DNA from 2 places in the Curtobacterium sp. RM9 genome. Region 1 is predicted to be linked to the other one. Evidence: predicted binding sites of a transcription regulator. Region 1 holds the regulator's gene; the other holds the start of a gene.
The links. Region 1 encodes HrcA, which represses chaperone genes, less so after heat shock. Its sites were predicted from a motif close to TTNGCACTCGNNNNNNNCGAGTGCNAA; they were not measured.
Positions count from the first base shown of each region.

Region 2: ACY3FI_RS00320 (Hsp20/alpha crystallin family protein) is a predicted target of HrcA. The motif match lies at 1,816-1,842, and genes of this name have one in related genera.

Region 1 covers NZ_CM143271.1:1,403,148-1,407,255, forward strand. Annotated here, with positions in the region: gene hemW (radical SAM family heme chaperone HemW) at 1-511, shown strand, start outside; gene ACY3FI_RS06580 (DUF4870 domain-containing protein) at 519-965, opposite strand; gene hrcA (heat-inducible transcriptional repressor HrcA) at 1,073-2,089, shown strand; gene dnaJ (molecular chaperone DnaJ) at 2,198-3,304, shown strand; gene ACY3FI_RS06595 (16S rRNA (uracil(1498)-N(3))-methyltransferase) at 3,304-4,083, shown strand.
Region 2 covers NZ_CM143271.1:69,594-73,701, forward strand. Annotated here, with positions in the region: gene ACY3FI_RS00310 (SDR family oxidoreductase) at 1-268, shown strand, start outside; gene ACY3FI_RS00315 (manganese catalase) at 298-1,179, shown strand; gene ACY3FI_RS00320 (Hsp20/alpha crystallin family protein) at 1,307-1,747, opposite strand; gene mgrA (L-glyceraldehyde 3-phosphate reductase) at 1,891-2,934, opposite strand; gene ACY3FI_RS00330 (hypothetical protein) at 3,094-3,276, shown strand; gene ACY3FI_RS00335 (MarR family winged helix-turn-helix transcriptional regulator) at 3,327-3,875, shown strand; gene ACY3FI_RS00340 (TetR/AcrR family transcriptional regulator) at 4,027-4,108, shown strand, end outside.

The DNA.
Region 1 (4,108 bases):
TCCGGACGACGACCTGGCCGCCGACATGTACGAGCTCGCGGACCGGGTGCTCGGCGACGCCGGCTACGCCTGGTACGAGGTGTCGAACTGGGCCAGGACGGACCCGGACGGCGGGACCACTCAGCACGCCAGCCGGCACAACCTCTCCTACTGGAAGGGCCACGACTGGTGGGGCGTCGGTCCGGGCGCGCACTCCGCGGTCGCCGGGACCCGCTGGTGGAACGTCAAGCACCCGGCCGCGTACGCGAACCGGGTGCTGGCCGGCGACTCTCCGGCCGCAGGTCGCGAGACCCTCGACGACGAGACCCGGTACGTCGAACGGGTGCTGCTCGCGGCGCGGGTCCGCGGTGAGCTCGCCACGTCGGAGCTCCGCCGGGAGGCGCGGGGCCGCGTCGCCGGGCTCATCGCACGTGGTCTCGTGGACGGCCCGGCCGCGGTGCGGGGACGCATCGAGCTGACGATGCAGGGTCGCCTGCTCGCGGACGCGGTGGTCCGCGAGCTGCTCGACTGACCCGCGACTACTGCTTGATGAACTCGATCGCCAGCGGGTACTTGTAGAAGCGCCCCTGGTTGGCTGCGATCGCGGCCATGATCGAGAAGACGACCACGAGCACACCGATGACCGGCAGCAGCACGAGGCCGATGACCACGATCGTCAGCAGGCCGGAGACGAAGCCCGCGATGGCCGCCGTGATGTGGAAGTTGAGCGCCTGCCGGGTGTGCTCGCGGATGAACTGCCCGCGGTCGCGGAGCACGAGGTACGCGATGATCGGCACGACGAGGCTGAAGAAGATCGCGCCGACGTGCGTCAGGGTCGCCCAGAGCCGCTGGTCCTCGGGGCTGAGGGGCTGCGGCGGCGTCCATCCTGCCGGGTACTGCGGGCCGCCGGGGTACTGCGGGCCGCCTGGGTCCTTGGCGCCGGGTTCCTGTCCGTAGGGGCCACCGGGCTGCTGTCCGTAGGTCATGCGCCGAGCGTATCGCCGGGCTGTGCAGAAGTCCCGGTCGGTCGGCGGTCGGGCGTAGGATCAGCAGTCGACACGTCCGAGTGCCAGAACGAGTGGAAGGGGTCCGGGTGGTCAGCGAACGCAGCCTCGAGGTCCTCAAGGCCATCGTGCGGGACTACGTCGCCTCGCGCGAACCGGTCGGCTCGAAGACCATCGTCGAGCGGCACGCCTTCGGGGTGAGCGCGGCGACGATCCGCAACGACATGGCGCAGCTCGAGGACGAACAGCTCATCGCCGCGCCGCACACCTCGTCCGGGCGCGTGCCGACGGACAAGGGGTACCGGGTCTTCGTGGACCACCTCGCCGCCGCCCGCCCGCTGTCGAGCGCGCAGCGGCACGCGATCGAGACCTTCCTCGGCGCGCCGAACGACCTCGACGAGGTCCTCGGCCGCACGGTCCGCCTGCTCAGCCAGCTCACGAACCAGGTCGCCCTGGTGCAGTACCCCTCGATGGTGCGCGCCCGCGTGCAGCACATCGAGCTGGTCCGGCTCGCCGACACCCGGCTCATGGTGGTCCTCATCACCGACACGGCCCGCGTCGAACAGCGCGTCGTCGAGACGGACGTCCCGCTCGACGAGGGCTCGCTCACCGAACTCCGCGCCGTCGTCAACGGGGCGAGCGTCGGGCTCCTGCTGCAGGACGTCCCACGGGCGCTCCGCGCGGTGCCGCAGCAGGTCCGCCCGGATGCCCAGACGCTCGCGGGCGTCGTGGTGGCGACGCTCATCGAGCAGGTCGGCGCGAACCGCCAGGACCGCCTCGTGATGGCGGGCGCGGCGAACCTGGCCAAGAGCGAGCAGGACTTCACCGGCGGCCTGTTCCCCGTGCTGGAGGCGATCGAGGAACAGGTGACCCTGCTCCGGTTGTTCGGGGAGATGCAGGTGGACGACGGCGTCGCGGCCCGCATCGGCGTCGAGAACGCCCGGTACGGGCTCGACGCCACCAGCATCGTCGCGGGCGGGTACCTCGCCGGCGGCGAGGTCGCACGTCTCGGCGTGCTCGGCCCGACCCGGATGGACTACGGCACCAACATGGCCGCGGTCCGCGCGGTCGCCCGGTACCTGTCCAAGCTGCTGGGTGAACAGTGACCGACCCGGCCCCCGACCGACGCGCGGTGCCTCACCGGGGCGATCCGCGCCTCCAGACCGACCCGACCTGCGGCGACCGCCGCACCGACCGAACCGACTGAGGGATACGTGGCAGACCACTACGACGTCCTCGGCGTCCAGCAGGACGCCTCCGATGCCGACATCAAGAAGGCGTACCGCCGGCTCGCCCGCGAGCTCCACCCCGACGTGAACCCGAGCCCGGACGCGGCCGAGCGGTTCAAGGACGTGACGCACGCGTACGACGTGCTGAGCGACCCCGAGCAGCGGCGACGCTACGACGCGGGGCCCCAGGCCGACAGCCCGTTCGGCAACGCCGGCGGCTTCAGCGACATCTTCGACGCGTTCTTCGGCGGCGGCGGTGCCGGTCGCGGCAACGGCCCGCGGTCGCGTGCCGAGCGCGGCCAGGACGCCCTGCTCCGGATCGAGGTCGACCTCGACGAAGTCGTCTTCGGCATCCACAAGGACGTCGAGGTCGACACGGCCGTGCTCTGCGAGACGTGTGGCGGCTCCTGCGCGGCGCCCGGCACCCACCCCCAGACCTGCGACATCTGCGGGGGCACGGGGCACATCCAGCGGCAGGTCCGCTCGCTCCTCGGCAACGTCGTGACGAGCGCCCCCTGCGGCACCTGCCGTGGGTACGGCACCGTGATCCCCAACCCGTGCCCGACCTGCCAGGGTCAGGGCCGTGTCCGTGCCCGGCGCACGATCCCGGTGGACGTCCCCGCCGGTGTCGAGACCGGTCTCCGGCTGCAGATGCCCGGGCAGGGCGAGGTCGGTCCGGCCGGCGGCCCCTCGGGAGACCTCTACCTCGAGATCAAGGTCCGGCACCACGACGTCTACAGCCGCGACGGCGACGACCTGCTGGCGACGCTCGAGGTGCAGATGACCGACGCGATCCTCGGCGCGACCACGACCATCGACGGCCTCGACGGCCCGGTCGAGCTCGAGATCCGGCCCGGCGTGCAGAGCGCCGACGTCCTGGTCATCAAGGACCGCGGCGTCACGAAGCTCCGCGGCACCGGACGCGGCGACCTGCGGGTCGGCGTGCAGGTGGTCACCCCGACCAAGCTCTCGCACAAGGAGCGCGGGCTGGTCGAGCAGCTCGCGAAGTCGCACAAGGCACCGAAGCCGCAGCTCGCCCGCTTCCAGCAGGGCATGTTCGGCAAGCTCCGCGACCGCTTCTTCAACTTCTGATGGCGTCGCTCTACCTGGTCGAGCCGGGCACCCTCGACGGCATCGGCGTCGGCGACCCGGTGTCCCTCGACGGTGCCGAGGGGCGGCACGCCGTCTCGGTGGCGCGGGTCCGGGTGGGCGAGACGCTCCGGATCGCGGACGGTCTCGGGACGGTCGTCTCGGGTGCAGTCGCGGCGACCGGTCGCGACAGCCTGACGCTGACGGTCGCGGACGTCGCGGTCGAGGCTGCGCCGCGGCCCGCGCTCGTCCTCGTGCAGGCCCTGGCGAAGGGCGGGCGCGACGAGATGGCGGTGCAGGCGGCGACCGAGATCGGTGTGGACCGCATCGTCCCCTGGTCGGCGGCACGCAGCGTTTCCCGGTGGGAGGGACCGAAGGTCGAGAAGGGCCGTGCCCGCTGGGCGGCCATCGCGCAGGAGGCCGCCAAGCAGGCGGTCCGCTCGCGCGTGCCGTCGGTGGACGCTCCGGTGACCACGGCGCAGCTCGCGGCCGGCGCCGGTGCTGGGTCCGGGGGGTCTGCCGGTGCCGACCGGGAGGCACGACGCGCGCTGGTCGTGCTGGACCCGGTGGGCGCGGTGCGGCTCTCCGCGTGGCAGCCGCCAGCCGACGCCGACGAGATCGTCCTGATCGTCGGGCCCGAGGGCGGGATCGACGGTGCCGAGTTCGACCGTCTGTCAGCGGCGGGCGCGACGCGGGTGCGGCTCGGCGACACGGTGCTGCGCACCTCGACCGCCGGTCCGGCCGCCCTCGCGGTGCTCCAGACCCGGCTCGGGCGCTGGTAGCGGCGTCGGGGGCGGGTCCTACGAT
Region 2 (4,108 bases), 1.3 Mb from region 1:
TGTGGCCAACTTCTCCGCCGCCCTCGCACAGCTGCTCGGCGAACGCGGCATCCGGGTGAACAGCGTGGCACCGGGGCCGATCTGGACGCCGCTCATCCCCTCGACGATGCCGCCGGAGGAGGTCGAGCAGTTCGGCACGCAGTCGCCGCTCGGCCGTGCCGGACAGCCGGCGGAACTCGCTCCCGTGTACGTGCTGCTCGCCAGCGACGACGGCAGCTACGTCTCGGGAGCGCGCATCGCGGTCACCGGCGGCACCCCGATCCTCTGACCGACCGAACCGAACGCAAGGAGAACGATTTGTACTTCCACAAGCAGGAACTCCAGTTCAAGGCCACCCCGGACAAGCCCGACGCGATCTACGCCCGCAAGCTGCAGGAGGTGCTCGGCGGCCAGTACGGCGAGATCTCCGTCGCGCTGCAGTACCAGTTCCAGGCGTGGAACATGCACATCCCGGGCAAGTACCGGGACATGGTGTTCGGCATCGGTGCCGAGGAGATGGGCCACGTCGAGATGCTCGCGACGATGATCGCGCAGCTGCTCGAGAAGAGCCCGCTCGGCATCACCGAGGACGCGCTGCAGGACGACCCCACCGTGGCCGCGATCGTCGGTGGGACCGACGTGCAGCACGCCATCGTCGCCGGTGCCGGCGCGCGCCCCGTCGACAGCAACGGCAACCCGTGGCAGGGCTCGTACATCACCGCATCGGGCAACCTGCTCGCCGACTTCACGGCGAACGAGAACGCCGAGATGCAGGGCCGCGTGCAGGCCGCCCGGCTCTACCACATGACCGATGACCACGGCGTGCGGGACCTGCTGTCCTTCCTCATCGCACGCGACACCATGCACCAGAACATGTGGGCTACCGCCGCCGCCGAGCTGCGCGAGAAGGGCGTCGAGGGCTTCCCGGTGCCGAGCAACTTCCCGCAGTCGAAGGAGAACCAGGAGGTCAACTACCAGTACCTCAACTTCTCCGACGGCGCCGCCGCTGCCGACGGGCCCTGGGCCAGCGGGCCCTCGTTCGACGGCAAGGGCGAGTACTCGTACCACGACGGCCCCACCACCTCGGTGCCGATGCCGCCGCCCACGCACCCCGATGTCCGGCTCTACGGCACGACCGAGATCCCGAACGTCGTCGAGAAGACCGCCGGGCTCGTGCAGGACAAGCTCAACAAGGAGTGACCACACGACGAGGGCCCGGTGCGTGCTGCACCGGGCCCTCGTCGTGTCCGTCAGGTGTTCGTGTCGTACCGGCTCGTGTCCGCCCGTGTGGCGTTCCGTCCGACCACCAGCAGGACCGCCACCGGCGTCAGTGCTCGGTCGCGCCGGAGCCGACCGCGAGCTGCTCTGATCCGCCGCCGACCGCGACCGCGATCTTGCGCGGCTTCGCGGACTCCTTGACCGGGATCGTGATGCTCAGCACGCCGTTGTCGTAGGCCGCCGTGATGCGCGCGGCGTCGAGGCCCTCGCCGAGGGTGAGCTGCCGGACGAACGATCCGGGCTGCCGCTCACGCGTGAGCCACTGCGAGCCCTCGGGGGCACCGAGGGTCCGCTCGGCGCGGATCGTCAGGACGGAGCCGTCCACGTCGATGTCGACCGAACCCGGGTCGATGCCGGGCAGGTCGACGTCGAGGACGTAGTGGTCACCCGTGCGGTACAGGTCCATCGGCATCGACCGCGGGCCGGAGCCGCCGAGGAGGGACCCCGCGAGACGGTCCAGCTCGCGGAACGGGTCGAAGTTCATCGTCATCGAAATCAACTCCTTCGTGGTTCTCGTTGAGTCCCCTCGACTCAACTGCTTCTGTTGTAGCACCGCGGCTGGCACTCGACCCCAACGAGTGCCAGAAAACCGCTCAGAAGACCCTGAGAACGGCACGGTCCGATCGGCGGGGCTCAGCTCACCTGACCGGACCGTGCGCCGGACCACAGGTCGACGTCCAGCACCCCCACCGAGTGCTCGTCGATGCGCCGCAGCTCGTCGTCCGTGAAGGTCAGGTTGCCGAGCGCGGCCACGTTCTGCTCGAGCTGCTCCACGCGCGAGGCCCCGATCACGAGCGACGTCACCCGCTCGTCGCGCAGCGCCCACGCGAGCGCGAGCTGCGCCAGGCTCTGCCCGCGCTCCGACGCGATGTCGTTCAGCGCTCGGAGGTGCTCGACGACCTCGTCCGTGAGGGTCCCGGCGTCGAGGGACTTGCCCGCGGCGGCACGCGAGTCCGACGGCACACCGTCGAGGTACCGTCCGGTGAGCAGGCCCTGCGCCAGGGCGGTGAAGCCGATGACGCCGAAGCCGACCTCGCCAGCGGCGTCCAGGAGCCCCTCGGTCTCGATCCAGCGGTTCAGCATCGAGTACGAGGGCTGGTGGATGAGCAGCGGGGTGCCGAGGTCGCGCAGGATCGCCGCGGCCTGGCGGGAGCGCTCGGCGTCGTACGACGAGATGCCGACGTAGAGCGCCTTGCCCTGCTGGACGGCGGTGTGCAGCGCGCCCATGGTCTCCTCGAGCGGGGTCGAGGCGTCGAGTCGGTGCGAGTAGAAGACGTCCACGTAGTCGAGGCCCGTGCGCTGCAGGGACTGGTCGAGCGAGGCGAGCACGTACTTCCGCGAGCCACCGCCCTGTCCGTACGGGCCGGGCCACATGTCCCAGCCGGCCTTCGTCGAGACGACCATCTCGTCGCGGTAGGGCCGGAAGTCCTCGCGCATGAGGCGGCCGAAGTTCACCTCGGCGGCGCCGTAGGGCGGGCCGTAGTTGTTCGCGAGGTCGTGGTGCGTGATGCCGAGGTCGAACGCCCGGCGGCTGATCGCCCGCTGCGTCTCGAACGGCTTGTCGTCGCCGAAGTTGTGCCAGTACCCGAGCGAGAGCAGCGGGAGGTCCAGGCCGGAGCGGCCGGTCCGCCGGTAGGGCATGGCGTCGTAGCGGTCGTCGGCAGCGATGTAGGTCATCAGGGGAGTCTCCTCGTCGTCGGGGTGCTCCCCATCCTGCCGGGCGGCCGACCACGCGAAACGTACAGAACGCAAAAGGTTCGTTGCGCTGATCGTTCACGTTGTGAAATAGTCCGAGCGTCCGCAGGGGACGCAACGAAGCAGGAAGGCGGGATCGTCATGCACAGCACGTACTCGGGGATGGCCCGTCAGGCACGACTCGGTGGGTCGCACACCCGCCACGGCCTCACTGATCCCGCCGTGATCGACGCCTACGTCGAGCGTCGCATCGAGGACCCGTCGCTCCTCTCGCGTCGCGTGGAGCCGTCGTACGCCGACTTCTTCACGGTCCCCACGGTCTAGCCACCGCCCCGCACGCCCGTTCCCATCAGTCAGAGAGCACACTCGACCACATGCCGTTGACCGTCGTCCGCCGTGAGCACATGCACCTCTACGCCCGCGAGCCGCGGTCACGTGCCGCAAAGGTCGCGGTGGACTCCCTCCTCCGGCTCCAGCACGCCGAGGAGCAGCAGCTCGAGCAGGCCCGGACCGAGAGCGGTCTGTCGAAGAACGAGTTCCTCGCGATCCGTTACCTGCTGCAGGCGCACCGGGACGGGCGGTCGATGGGGCCGAAGGACCTCGCGGTCATGCTCACGGTGTCGAACGCCTCGGTGACGAAGATCGTCGACGGACTCGTCGCCAAGGGCGACCTCGTCCGGGTTCCACACCCGACCGACCGCCGCGCGCAGGTGCTCGAGCCCACCGTGCAGGCGGCCCGCAAGATCGACGAGTCCTACGCCCGCTTCCACGAGGCCGTGGTCGAGGTCATGGACCGGCTCAGCGCCGAGGACAACGCGGTCCTCACGCGCTGCCTCGACCAGATCACGGACGCCCTGACCGCCGGCGCGCCGGCTCCGGTCGACGAGTACACCGTCGACGAGGACGCGACCGCGCGCGCCTGACGGACGCGGCGGCCTGGAGGCGCACCGCGCTCCGCCCGGGCACCTGACGGACCGCAGGCGGTCCCGACCAGGGCGCCCCGCGCCTCCCGTGCGCCCCTGCGGTCCGCCGGACGGGTGGAGGTGAAAACCTTCCAGCGGTAAGTTGGGGCGCATGACGTTCCCCGCCGACGACGACGCGGCCCCCGCGCCGCGCCGCGGCGGGTACCGGAAAGGCGCCGAACGGCGCGCGCAGA